Regions from separate parts of the Halomonas sp. SL1 genome, predicted to be linked through region 1. Evidence: predicted binding sites of a transcription regulator. Region 1 holds the regulator's gene; the other holds the start of a gene.
What was found. The regulator FNR, encoded in region 1, switches genes on or off when oxygen is low (the NO sensors DNR and NnrR bind a similar motif). The targets are predictions, from matches to a motif close to TTGATNTANATCAA.

Region 2: the regulator FNR is predicted to act here: its motif matches at 1,293-1,306, upstream of yegQ (tRNA 5-hydroxyuridine modification protein YegQ).

Annotation. Positions count from the first base shown of each region.
Region 1 covers NZ_PYUQ02000010.1:49,276-55,050, reverse strand. The annotation lists gene C9J49_RS03985 (DUF4212 domain-containing protein) at 1-117, opposite strand, end outside; gene C9J49_RS03980 (putative nucleotidyltransferase substrate binding domain-containing protein) at 727-2,553, shown strand; gene C9J49_RS03975 (DNA polymerase III subunit epsilon) at 2,595-3,215, shown strand; gene ttcA (tRNA 2-thiocytidine(32) synthetase TtcA) at 3,302-4,213, shown strand; gene fnr (fumarate/nitrate reduction transcriptional regulator Fnr) at 4,398-5,141, opposite strand; gene C9J49_RS03960 (hypothetical protein) at 5,211-5,775, opposite strand, start outside.
Region 2 covers NZ_PYUQ02000021.1:112,033-117,807, forward strand. The annotation lists gene yegQ (tRNA 5-hydroxyuridine modification protein YegQ) at 1-1,232, opposite strand, end outside; gene queC (7-cyano-7-deazaguanine synthase QueC) at 1,433-2,209, shown strand; gene queE (7-carboxy-7-deazaguanine synthase) at 2,202-2,843, shown strand; gene C9J49_RS14545 (6-carboxytetrahydropterin synthase) at 2,843-3,688, shown strand; gene C9J49_RS14550 (YkgJ family cysteine cluster protein) at 3,703-3,972, shown strand; gene C9J49_RS14555 (AAA family ATPase) at 4,105-5,775, opposite strand, start outside.

The sequences.
Region 1 (5,775 bases):
CGGTCGAAGCAGGATGGCCGCGCCATAGGAGACGGCTGCCCAGACGACCAGACAGCCGGTAATCAATCTAAGGTTGGCCTTCCAGTAGGCCTCGGCATTGGGGGTCTCTTCAGCCATGATATTGCTCTCCACTTGTTGTTGGGGTCGGGAAGTTGCTCACAGCATTCATGGGTCGCCGCGTGGCCTTCCCGGTGTCCGGCGAGCGGACCGCGGCGGCGTGCCGGATGATGAAGTGCCCGTCGAAGAGGGGTCGCATCTCGGCGGGATGGCATCACCCGATGATCATCGTCAATGCTGGTCAACAACGCCGGAAAAAACATCGCAGACTTTCGTATCATGAGCGTAAAACGATTCAATTAGTGATCGTAAGTTTCTTGTAAATCAATATATTACGAACCTTCTGGAAGGATTTGACTCGAGAGGAGGCGGCAAAGGTTGGACGATCGTCTATCCCCGTGTCCGAATGATGACTCGGCATCCGATCTCGGCATAACGTCATGACGCATGAGGTCACGGTCGTGGGCTATGACTTTGGTATAAAGCCGAGATTCGTCGGGTCGGCCTGCGGCGGAATACCTAACACCATGGTCTAGATTCTGGTCGCGAGAGGGGGTTGCTACTCTGGACCCGAGCCCTGCTGTCCCCGGTTCTTCGTCTCGCGCGTGGCCCATGCCCCGTTCGGTGCGCGATCCGGGGCGGCGATTCCCGGCACGAGGACCCGCTTCCATGGTCGATGTCGATCTCTCCCACGCCCCCTTCAGCCTGCTCGACGAGGCCGGGCGGGAGCGCGTGCGCGGCGGTCTCGACCTGGCCTACTTCGATTGCGACGAGATCATCCTCGAGGCGGGGCAGCCCGGCGATAACGTCTTCCTCATCCACAAGGGCGAGGTCGCCGAGCTGGACACCACCCAGCCCGGCGAGCGCCAGCGCATCGGCCACTACACCGGCGGCGACCTGTTCGGTGCCATCAGCATTCTCAATGGCCAGAGTCGCTATCGCTTCCGTGCCGAGCAGGAATCGCTGTGCTACCTGCTGCCCCGGGCGCTGTTTCTCGAGCTGTGCGACGCCTATCCGGCCTTCGATGCCTTCTTCCGCCAGCGTCTCGCCGACAAGGCGCGGCTGCTGACCGAGCAGCGCGCGGCCGGCGGGGTGACCATGGCCGGCTTCATGCTGGCGCGGGCCCAGGACTGCATGCGCCCGCCGCGCTGCCTGGGCGGCGAGACCACCATCGCCGAGGCGGTGCGTCTGCTGCATGACGAGGCGGTCGACAGCCTGCTGGTGCAGGGCGAGGCCGGGCCGGGCATGGTCACCAAGACCGACCTGCTCGACGCCCTGGTGCTCGAGGGGCTCGGCCAGGAGACACCGCTGTCGTCGCTGGCCGGGGAGGAGCTGATCACCGCCCGGCCCGATCAGTACCTGTTCGAGGTGCTGGTGCTGATGACCCGCCGGCGCATCGAGCGGGTGGTGATCGTCGAGGACGAGGCGCCGGTGGGCGTGGTGGAGCTGACCGACGTGCTCAGCTACTTCTCCAGCCGCAGCCACGTGGTCAGCCTGCAGGTCGAGCAGGCCGGCGACCTGAAGCAGTTGGCCTCCGCCAGCCGCCGTACCGCCGAGCTCGCCGGTGCGCTGATGGCCCAGGGCGTGAAGCTGCGCTTCGCCATGGGGCTGCTGGCCGCGCTCAACGGTCGCATCATCCACAAGGCCTGGGACTTCTCGATGCCCGAGTCCCTGAGGCGCGACAGCTGCCTGATGGTGATGGGCAGCGAGGGGCGCGGCGAGCAGATGCTCAAGACCGACCAGGACAACGGCCTGATCCTCGACGACGACCTGGCGTGGCCGGACTGCATGGAGCGCATGGCCGAGTTCACCGAGACCCTGGTCTCGCTCGGCTACCCGCGCTGCCCCGGCAACATCATGGTCTCCAACCCGGACTGGGTGGGCACCGAGCGCCAGTGGAAGGCGCGCATCGCGCGCTGGGTCGAGGCTCGCGACGGCGACAGCCTGATGAAGCTGGCGATCATGCTCGACGCTCATGCGGTGGCCGGCAATCCGGCACTGCTCGAGCGGGTGAGGGAGACGCTGTTCGAGGCGGCCTCCCGTGACGAGCTGCTGCTCTCCTACTTCGCCCGGCCGGTGATGCGCTTCTCCACGCCGCTGACCCTGTTCGGCTCGCTGAAGAAGCCCCAGCACGGCATCGACATCAAGAAGGGCGGCATCTTTCCCATCGTGCATGGCGTGCGGGTCATGGCGCTGGAGCGCGGCATCCTCGCCACCGGCACCCTGGATCGCCTCGATGCCCTGGCCGCCGACGGGCGGCTCGAGGAGCGCTTCGCCGAAGACCTGGGGGAGGCGCTGTCGCTGTTCACCCAGCTGCGCCTCGAGCAGCAGCTGGCGCGGCTGGAGGGCGACGGCGGCGACGAGAGCGGCGAGCCGGACCGGGTCGTGGTCCAGTCGCTGTCGTCGCTGGAGCGTGACCTGCTGCGCGAGGCGCTGCACATCGTCAAGGACTTCAAGCAGCGGATTTCCCATCGTTATCACCTCGAATACACCTGAGGTGGCCGGCCGCCGCCTCTCGACACGACAAGGACATCGACATGCTCAAGACCCTGCGCCGCCTGGTCGACCGCCACCGCCACGCCCATGGCCAGTATGGCTGGCTGTTCCGCCCCTATACGGGGGAGGAGCTGGTGGCGCTGGCCGTGCAGTCGACCGGCGGCGACGTGCGCAGCGCCGAGCCGCTGGCGATCGCCGCGGTGCGCCTGCGCGGCGATCGGGTGCTGACCAGCGAGTCGCTGGAGCTGCGGCTGACGCGCCCGGAAGGCGTGGACGCCGAGGTGCTGCGGCGTCACGGCCTGCGCGGCATCGATCTCGACGACGGCGTGACGCTCGACCAGGCCCTGGCGCGGCTGCTCGACTTCGTCGGCAATCGCCCGCTGGTCGGCTGGCGGCTGGATCGCGACCTGGCGTTGCTGAACCGCCCGCTGCGCGCCCGATTCGGCTTCGACCTGCCCAATGCCGGCATCGACCTGGTCCAGCGTTACCAGCGTTACCATCATCATTCGCGGCTCGAGGTGGCACCGGCCTTCGAGCGGGTCGCCGCGCAGCTCGAGGTGCCGCTGATGGGGCGCCACAGCGTGCTGGGCACCGCCGTGACCACGGCCCTGATGCACCTGCGGCTGGACCGCGACGCGCTGCTCGAGCGCCGCAGCGGCTGAACGCGCGCCACGTCGCCAGCCTGGCGGCAGGGTGGTAGGATAGGCGCCCTTTCCCTTTCCCCGATTGCCCTGGCAGCGCCCCGACCATGCAAGATGCCGTGACCTTCGATCCCCGTCCCGCCGATGAGGCCGCTTCGGCCGAGCCGTCGACCCTGTCCGCCGAGGCGCCCGACGCCAAGGCCAAGCGCGAGTTCAACAAGCTGCAGAAGCGGCTGCGGCGCCAGGTCGGCAACGCCATCATCGACTTCGACATGATCCGCGAGGGTGACAAGGTGATGGTGTGCCTGTCCGGCGGCAAGGACAGCTACACCATGCTGGAGATCCTGCGGAATCTGCAGCGCAACGCGCCGGTGAACTTCTCGCTGGTGGCGGTGAACCTCGACCAGAAGCAGCCCGGCTTCCCCGAGCATGTGCTGCCCGAGTACCTGGACGGGCTCGGCGTCGATTACCATATCCTCGAGCGCGACACCTACTCGGTGGTCAAGGAGAAGACCCCGGAAGGCAAGACCACCTGCGCGCTGTGCTCGCGGCTGCGCCGCGGCTCCCTCTATGGCTATGCCGAGGAGATCGGTGCCACCAAGATCGCGCTCGGTCATCATCGCGAGGACATCCTCGAGACGCTGTTCCTCAACATGTTCTTCGGCGGCAGCCTCAAGTCGATGCCGCCCAAGCTGCTCTCCGACGACGGCAAGAACATCGTCATCCGCCCGCTGGCCTACTGCCGCGAGGCCGACATCGCCGAGTTCTCGGAGCGCATGGCCTTCCCGATCATCCCCTGCAACCTGTGCGGCTCGCAGCCCAACCTGCAGCGCCAAGTGGTCAAGGAAATGCTGGCCGAGTGGGAGGCCAAGCATCCCGGCCGTCTGGAAAGCATGTTCAAGGCGGTCACCAACGTCGCCCCCTCGCAGCTGGCCGACCGCGAGCTGTTCGACTTCGCCGGGCTGGAGGACAAGCAGGCGAAGATGCAGGCCGACCGCATCGATCTGCATAACGAGTGAGTAGCGCCTAGCGGCAAGCGCCCGGCTGCTCAGTAACGGGCGGCAGATGTCGAGGAAGCCAATGAGAAACCCACGGGACGTCGAGTCCTGTGGGTTTCTTCGTTGACGTCAGGAATGGCCATGACATCATCCTGCCGCGCTTGGCGCTTGGCGCTTGGCGCTTGGCGCTTGGCGCTTGGCGCTGTCAGCGGCAGCCCTCTTCCTCGGCCAGCTCGGCCAGGGCGTCCAGGTCGAGGATGTTCACCTCGCGGCCGGAGACGGCCACCAGGCCCTGCTGCTGGAAGCGGCCCAGGATGCGGCTGACGGTTTCCACGGCCAGCCCCAGGTAGTTGCCGATGTCGGCCCGGGACATGGAGAGCCGGAAGCTGTAGGCGGAGTAGCCGCGGCGCCGGAAGCGGTCGGAGAGGCTGGCGAAGAAGGTGGCCAGCCGCTGGTCGGCGGTCTTGCGCGACAGCAGGCGCATCATGCGGCGGTCGTCGCGCATTTCCTTGCTCATGCTGCGGTAGAGCTGGGCGCGCAGCTCCGGCAGGCTTTCCGACAGGGCATCCAGGCGATCGAAGGGGATCTCGCACACGGTGGTGGTCTCGAGCGCGATGACCGAGCCGGGATAGGTCGACTCGTCGATGCCGTCCAGCCCCACCAGTTCGCTGGGCAGATAGAAGTTGGTCAGCTGATCCATGCCGCCGCCTTCGCTGGTGATCTGCTTGAGGCTGCCGGAGCGAACCGCATAGACGCTGGTGAAGGGGCTGCCCTGACGGAACAGCGACTCGCCCTTCTTGAGCGGCGGACGGCGGCGGATGATGGCATCGAACTGATCGATGTCCTCGAGTTCGAGGGCCAGGGGCAGGCACAGGGAACTCAGGCTGCAGGTCCGGCAGCGGGTCTCGTGCAGCAGTGAGCGGCGCCTGCCGGCTGCGATATCGGGCATGCTGTCCTCCTTGATCGGGGCTTGCCTTCCCCATTATGGCGGATAGCACCCGCCCGGGCATAGCATCCCTTAGCCGTGTCCCGCGCCCGAACGGCGGCAGCGCGACCAGTGCCCCGATGCGGTGGCCAGTCGCCCCTCATCCAGCGCCGCGGCATAGTCCTCGGCCGAGCCGGCGTTGCAGGCCACGGCGTCGGGCAGCCGCGAGATGGCACCGGGGCCAAGCCCCAGCCGGTCGCGGGCCTGCTCGCGTCGCGTCTGCGCCCTGGCGTCCTCCAGCGCGGCGCCGTGGCGGGCGTAGAACCCGCCTCCCAGCGACCGATAGCCGTTTCCGGCCAGGCGGTCCTCGATCCGAGCCAGCAGCGTCGCCGGCAGCGTCGACTCGCCCTCCTGCCAAGCGGGGTCCGGGCGCAGCGAGAGGCGTGGCGGCGTCATGGTCATCAGCGTGGCGAGCGCCGCGGCGGCCTCCTGCTCGGGCGTCGCCGGCGGCACGATCAGCACCAGGTTCAGCGAGTGCCAGCCCATGCGGACGCTCTCGTCGAGCAGCGGCTCGATGCGTGACTGCAGCCGCGTCAGGGCTTCCGGGCGGTCGGCCCTCGGCAGGCGCATGACCAGCTTCAGGCGGTTGAAGCCCAGT
Region 2 (5,775 bases), on a different contig from region 1:
CCGCCAGGCAGCATCAGCTCCATGCCGTCACCGACCTCGAAGCGGTTCTTGACGTCGACCTCCAGCACGCCGAGGTCGGGATCGTAACCCAGCACCTCGCCGACGTACTGCTGGTGCACGCCCATCGAGTGGCCCTGCTCGTAGTTCTGGTACAGGTCGTGGACATGGCGGCGATAGAAGCCTTCGGTGTAGCCACGGTTGGCCAAGTTCTCGAGTTCGTCCATCAGGCGCATGTCGAAGGCTCGACCGGCCACGGCATCGTCGATGGCGCGACGATAGACCTGGGCGGTGCGCGCCACATAGTAGGGTGACTTGGTGCGCCCCTCGATCTTCAGCGAGGCCACGCCCATCTCGGCAAGCCTCGGGACGTGCTGAACGGCGCGCAGGTCCTTGGAGTTCATGATGTAGGTGCCGTGCTCATCCTCATGGACCGGCATCAGCTCGCCCGGGCGCGAGCGGTCCTCGATCAGCGCCGTGAGCGTGTCCTGGCCCTCCCTGCCACCGGCGGAGGCGATCATGCCGCCGTCCTGCCTCCTGTCTTGACCCGGTGTCCAGATGCCGCTGGCGTCGTGGGCGGCATTGGCCGGCACCAGGTCGCCGGTCTCGTCCTCGGCGGCCGTCACCGTGCGGTACTTCCAGCGGCAGGCGTTGGTGCAGGTGCCCTGGTTCGGGTCGCGGCGGTTGAAGTACCCGGAGAGCAGGCAGCGCCCGGAGTAGGCGATGCACAGCGCGCCGTGCACGAAGGTCTCGATCTCGAGGTCGGGGCACTCGGCGCGGATCTGGCCGATCTCCTGCAGCGACAGCTCGCGGGACAGGATGATGCGGCGGATGCCCTGCTGCTGCCAGAACGTCGCCGCCGCATAGTTGACGACGTTGGACTGCACCGACAGGTGGATCACCTGATCGGGCCAGCGCTCGCGGATCATCATGATCAGCCCGGGATCCGACATGATCAGGGCGTCGGGACCGGCCTCGATCACCGGCTCCATGTCGCGCAGGTAGGTCCTGAGCTTGCTGTTGTGCGGCGCGATGTTGGAGGCCACATAGAACGCCTTGCCCCGCTCGTGGGCATAGGCGATGCCCTCGTGCAGGTTGTCGACCCTGAAATCGTTGTTGCGCACGCGCAGCGAGTAGCGCGGCTGCCCGGCATAAACCGCATCGGCGCCGTAGGCGAAGGCGTAGCGCATGTTCTTGACGGTGCCGGCGGGCGACAGCAGTTCGGGGGCTTCCATGAGGCTCACATCACCGGTGGCAAAGGGGCGAAGTCTAGCAACGTCGCCTGTCCACGCTGAATGACATGGATCAGCGTCCTTGGCGCCTGTCCCGTTGGTCAAGTACACTGTGCGCCCCTGCCGGACCGGACCCCGGCCAAGGTCCCGCCGCGCCCGTGACGCGCGCCGGGCAGACAAATTCTCCGCCCCACAGGTATCCCATGTCAGAATCCGCCGCACCGGCCACCGTGGTGATCTACTCCGGTGGCATGGACTCCTTTACCGTGCTGCATCGCGCCCTGCGCGAAGGCCGCGAGGTCCACGCCCTGTCCTTCGACTACGGCCAGCGTCATGCCCGCGAGCTCGCGGTCGCCCGCGAGGTCTGCCGCGAGCTGGGCGTGCCCCACCAGGTGGTCGACATCACCGCCATCCATGGCCTGATCGACGCCTCGGCGCTCACCGACTCCAGCCAGAAGCTGCCCGACGCCGACTACGCCGAGGCCAACCTCAAGGCCACCGTGGTCCCCAACCGCAACATGATCCTGCTGTCGCTGGCGATCGCCAAGGCGGTCAACATCGGCGCCGATCGGGTCGACTACGGCGCCCATGGCGGCGATCACGTGCTCTACCCGGACTGCCGCCCCGAGTTCGTCGAGGCCATGAACGACGTCGCCGGCATCGCCAACTTCGAGCCGGTGACCCTGCACGCGCCCTACCTGCGCGCCGGCAAGGACGAGATCCTCGCCGAGGGCCTGGCCATGGGGCTCGACTACGCCAGGACCTGGACCTGCTACCGTGGTGAAGCCTTGGCCTGCGGCCGCTGCGGCAGCTGCCGCGAACGGCTTTCGGCCTTCGCCGCCAACGGCGCCGTCGACCCCATCGCTTATGACACCACCGGCGACGAGGCCGACGTCTCTTCACAGCGGCCCGATGCCGCCGCCTCTTCACAGCGGCCTGATGCCGCCGCCGACGCCGCCGAAGGGTCCGACCATGTATAGCGTCAAGGAAGCCTTCTACTCGCTGCAGGGCGAAGGCGGCCAGGCCGGACGCGCCAGCGTGTTCTGCCGCTTCAGCGGCTGCAACCTGTGGTCCGGGCGCGAGGCCGATCGCGCCGCCGCGGCCTGCCGCTTCTGCGATACCGACATCCGCGGCACCGACGGCCAGCACGGCGGACGCTTCCATGATGCCGAGGCCCTGGTCGATCACCTGACCGCGCTGTGGCCGGATGCCCCGGGCACCGCCACGCCCCAGGTGATCTTCACCGGCGGCGAGCCGCTGCTGCAGCTCGACGAGCCCCTGATCGCCGCCATGCACGAGCGCGGCTTCGACGTCGCCGTGGAGACCAACGGCACCCTGCCGGCCCCGCCGGGCATCGACTGGCTGTGCGTCAGCCCCAAGGGCGAGAGCGTGCTGGCCCAGACCTCCGGCGACGAGCTCAAGCTGGTCTATCCGCAGAGCGACGCCCCGCCCGAGCGCTTCACCGACCTGGACTTCCATCATTTCTTCCTTCAGCCGATGGACACCGCGGCGGTCGGCGGCGGTGACGTCACGGCCGAGACCGTGGCCTACTGCCTGAGCCATCCGCAGTGGCGGCTCTCACTGCAGACCCACAAGATCACGGGGATCGACTGATGACGCTGTTCGTCAACCGCCTCACCCATCTCGACGCCTCCCTGTGGTGCCCCGAACGCGGGCTGATCGGCGCCAGCTGGCGGGTCGACGCCGAACTCGACGGCGAGCTCGGCGAGGACGGCATGCTGTTCGACTTCGGCGAGGTCAAGCCGTGGATCAAGTCGCGCATCGACCAGGGCCCCGATCACACCCTGCTGGTGCCCACCGAGGCGCCCGGCATCAGCGTCCATGAGTGCGCCGAGGGCCTGTGCGTGCGCGCCGAGTCGCCCTACCCGTTCGAGGTCCGCGGCCCGCGCCAGGCTTTCGCCCTGCTGCCCTGGCCGGCCATCACCGCCGAGCGCCTGGCCGAGCACCTGTCGGCCTCGCTCAGCCGCCAGCCGCCGGCCCGGGTCGAGGCGATCCGCCTGACGCTGACCGACGAGGCCATCGACGGCGCCGCCTACACCTACAGCCACGGCCTCAAGCGCCACGCCGGCAACTGCCAGCGCATCGCCCACGGCCACCGCTCGCGGCTGCACGTGTGGCAGGACGGCGAACGGTGCCCGGCGCTCGAGACCGAGTGGGCCGAACGCCTCGCGGATCGCTACCTGGTGGACGAGGCCGACGTGGTCGAGGGCCTGGATGCCGCCTTCACCGGCCGCCTGACCACGCGCTACACGGCCGAACAGGGGCGTTTCGCCCTGACCCTGCCGCGGGAGCGCTGCATCCCGATGCCGACGCCGACCACGGTGGAACATATCGCCGCCTGGCTGGCCGGCGAGATCGCCCGCGAGACCGGCCGCGCCACCCGCGTGCAGGCCTTCGAGGGCATCGACAAGGGGGCGCTGGCGGAGGCCGAGGCGTGAGCTCGCGCCCGGCCATGAGCGAAGAACAGGACGCCGGCGGCTGCCGCCCCGGCTGCGGCGCCTGCTGCATCGCGCCGTCGATCAGCTCGCCGATCCCCGGCATGCCGGACGGCAAGCCCGCCGGGGTGCGCTGCGCCCAGCTCGACGACGACAACCTGTGCCGGCTGTTCGGCCGGCCCGAGCGGCCAGCGGTCTGCGCCCGCTTCGATTACGACCGCGAACTGTGCGGCGACCACCGCGATCAGGCGCTGGCGCGGATCGCCGCGCTGGAAGTCGCCACCTGAGCCTCGACGCCTCACGCTTCCAAAGGCTCTCTCACACGACCTCCCGCACGACACAAAACGCCCGGCGACGCTCGTCTCTCGAGCCTCGCCGGGCGTTTTGCTTCTTCCATGGCACCTCAGGCGTGTGCGCCGTCAGTCCTCCAGGTCGGCGGTATGCGGCAGCCGCTTGTCGAGCAGGGTCCGCCAGCGCACCAGCACCGGGGCATCGCTGTGACTGACCTCGCCCAGCAGGCCCCGGAAGGCCATGCGCGCGTCCTCATCCTCCGGATCGACCATCGTCAGCCAGGCTTCCAGGGCGCACAGCTGCTGGTGCAGGTTGCCGTCGCCGCGTGCCTGCTCGAGCGCCTGCTCGATCAGACCGCGCACTTCCTCGGCGGGATGCCCCAGGCGGTGGCGCACCTTCGCCAGGTGCACCGCCAGTTCGGCGACGAACAGCGTGGTCCGCTCACGGGCAATCAGCAGGCACTGGTCAAGATAGTCCTCGGCCCGGGCCAGCTCGCCCAGCGACGTACAGGCGTCCACCCACCACAGCGAGGGCCGCTGGTAGGGATCGCGACCGGTGACCTCGACGAACTCCTCCTGGGCCGCCTCGATGCGCTTGAGTCCTTCGCGATCGCCGGACAGCGCCCGCTGCCAGCCCAGCACCTGCCGCGCCGAGACCTGCCACAGCTGCAGGTCCGGCGTGCCGGTGATCTCGTAGGCGCGCTCGGCGCGCTGGGACGCCAGATGCTCGTGTCCCACCTGGCGATAGAGCGCCGCGGCATACATCAGCGCCATGGCCAGGCTGCCCGGGTGATTGATGCGCTCGGCCAGGCGGATCGCCGACTCCACCTGCTGCTGAGCGCGATGATAGTCGCCGCGCAGGCACAGCGCCCAGCTCTGGAAGCAGGTGGCCGCCACCTGGGGATGATCGGAGAACGGCAGCCACTCGATCATCATCGGCGAATTGAGCGGGTCGATCTCCTCGAGATGCTCGTAGGCCTGCTGGATGCGGCCGGCCCAGTACTCGCAGCTGGCCCGGGCGAAATCGGCCAGGCGCCGGTAGCGCGGGTCCTCGAGCCGCGCGGCCAGGTCCGCCAACCGCGAGGCCAGCAGGAAGGCATCGGCGTGGGCGTTGCGCTGGCTGCAGCCGACCCACAGGCCCCACTTGACCAGAAACACCTGCTCCAGGTCCTCGCTGTCTTCCGGCACCTCATCGGTACAGGTCAGCAGCTCTCGGGCACGCACGAAGCTCTCGTGGGCGGTGGGTGAGGCGTGCCCTTCCAGAGCGAAGGCGGCCTGGCCACGCACCGTGTGCAGGCTGACCTCGCGTTCTTCCTGGCCTTCCACGTGACGCAGGCTGGCCAGCCCGAAGTCGGCCATGCGCAGCGCGGTGCGGTTGGCGCTGACCTTGAGCGCCTCGCGGGCGGCAAGCTCGAAGTAGCGCGCCCCGCGGGCATGGTGGCCGCTGCGCCGCAGATGGACGGCGAAATCGCCCGGGTGGCGGCTGATCCACACCGGAAAGCGCTCCTCGATCAGCGACACGACCTGGCGATGCAGGGCCACACGCACGTCCCGCGGGCAGGACAGGTAGGCCGCTTCCTGCAGCAGCTGATGGGTGAACTGATACTCGCGCCCCTCTTCCGTCTCGTCGACCGGCTCGACGATCTCCAGGCGGATCATCTGCTCCAGCGCCGCATTCAGCTGCGGCATCTCCCGGTCGCTGCACTCGGCGAGGAAATCGAGCCGGAAGCGGCGGCCGAGCACGGCCGCCACGTGGGCGACCTCGCGGTCGGCGTCGAGCTGGTCGATGCGGCTGGCCAG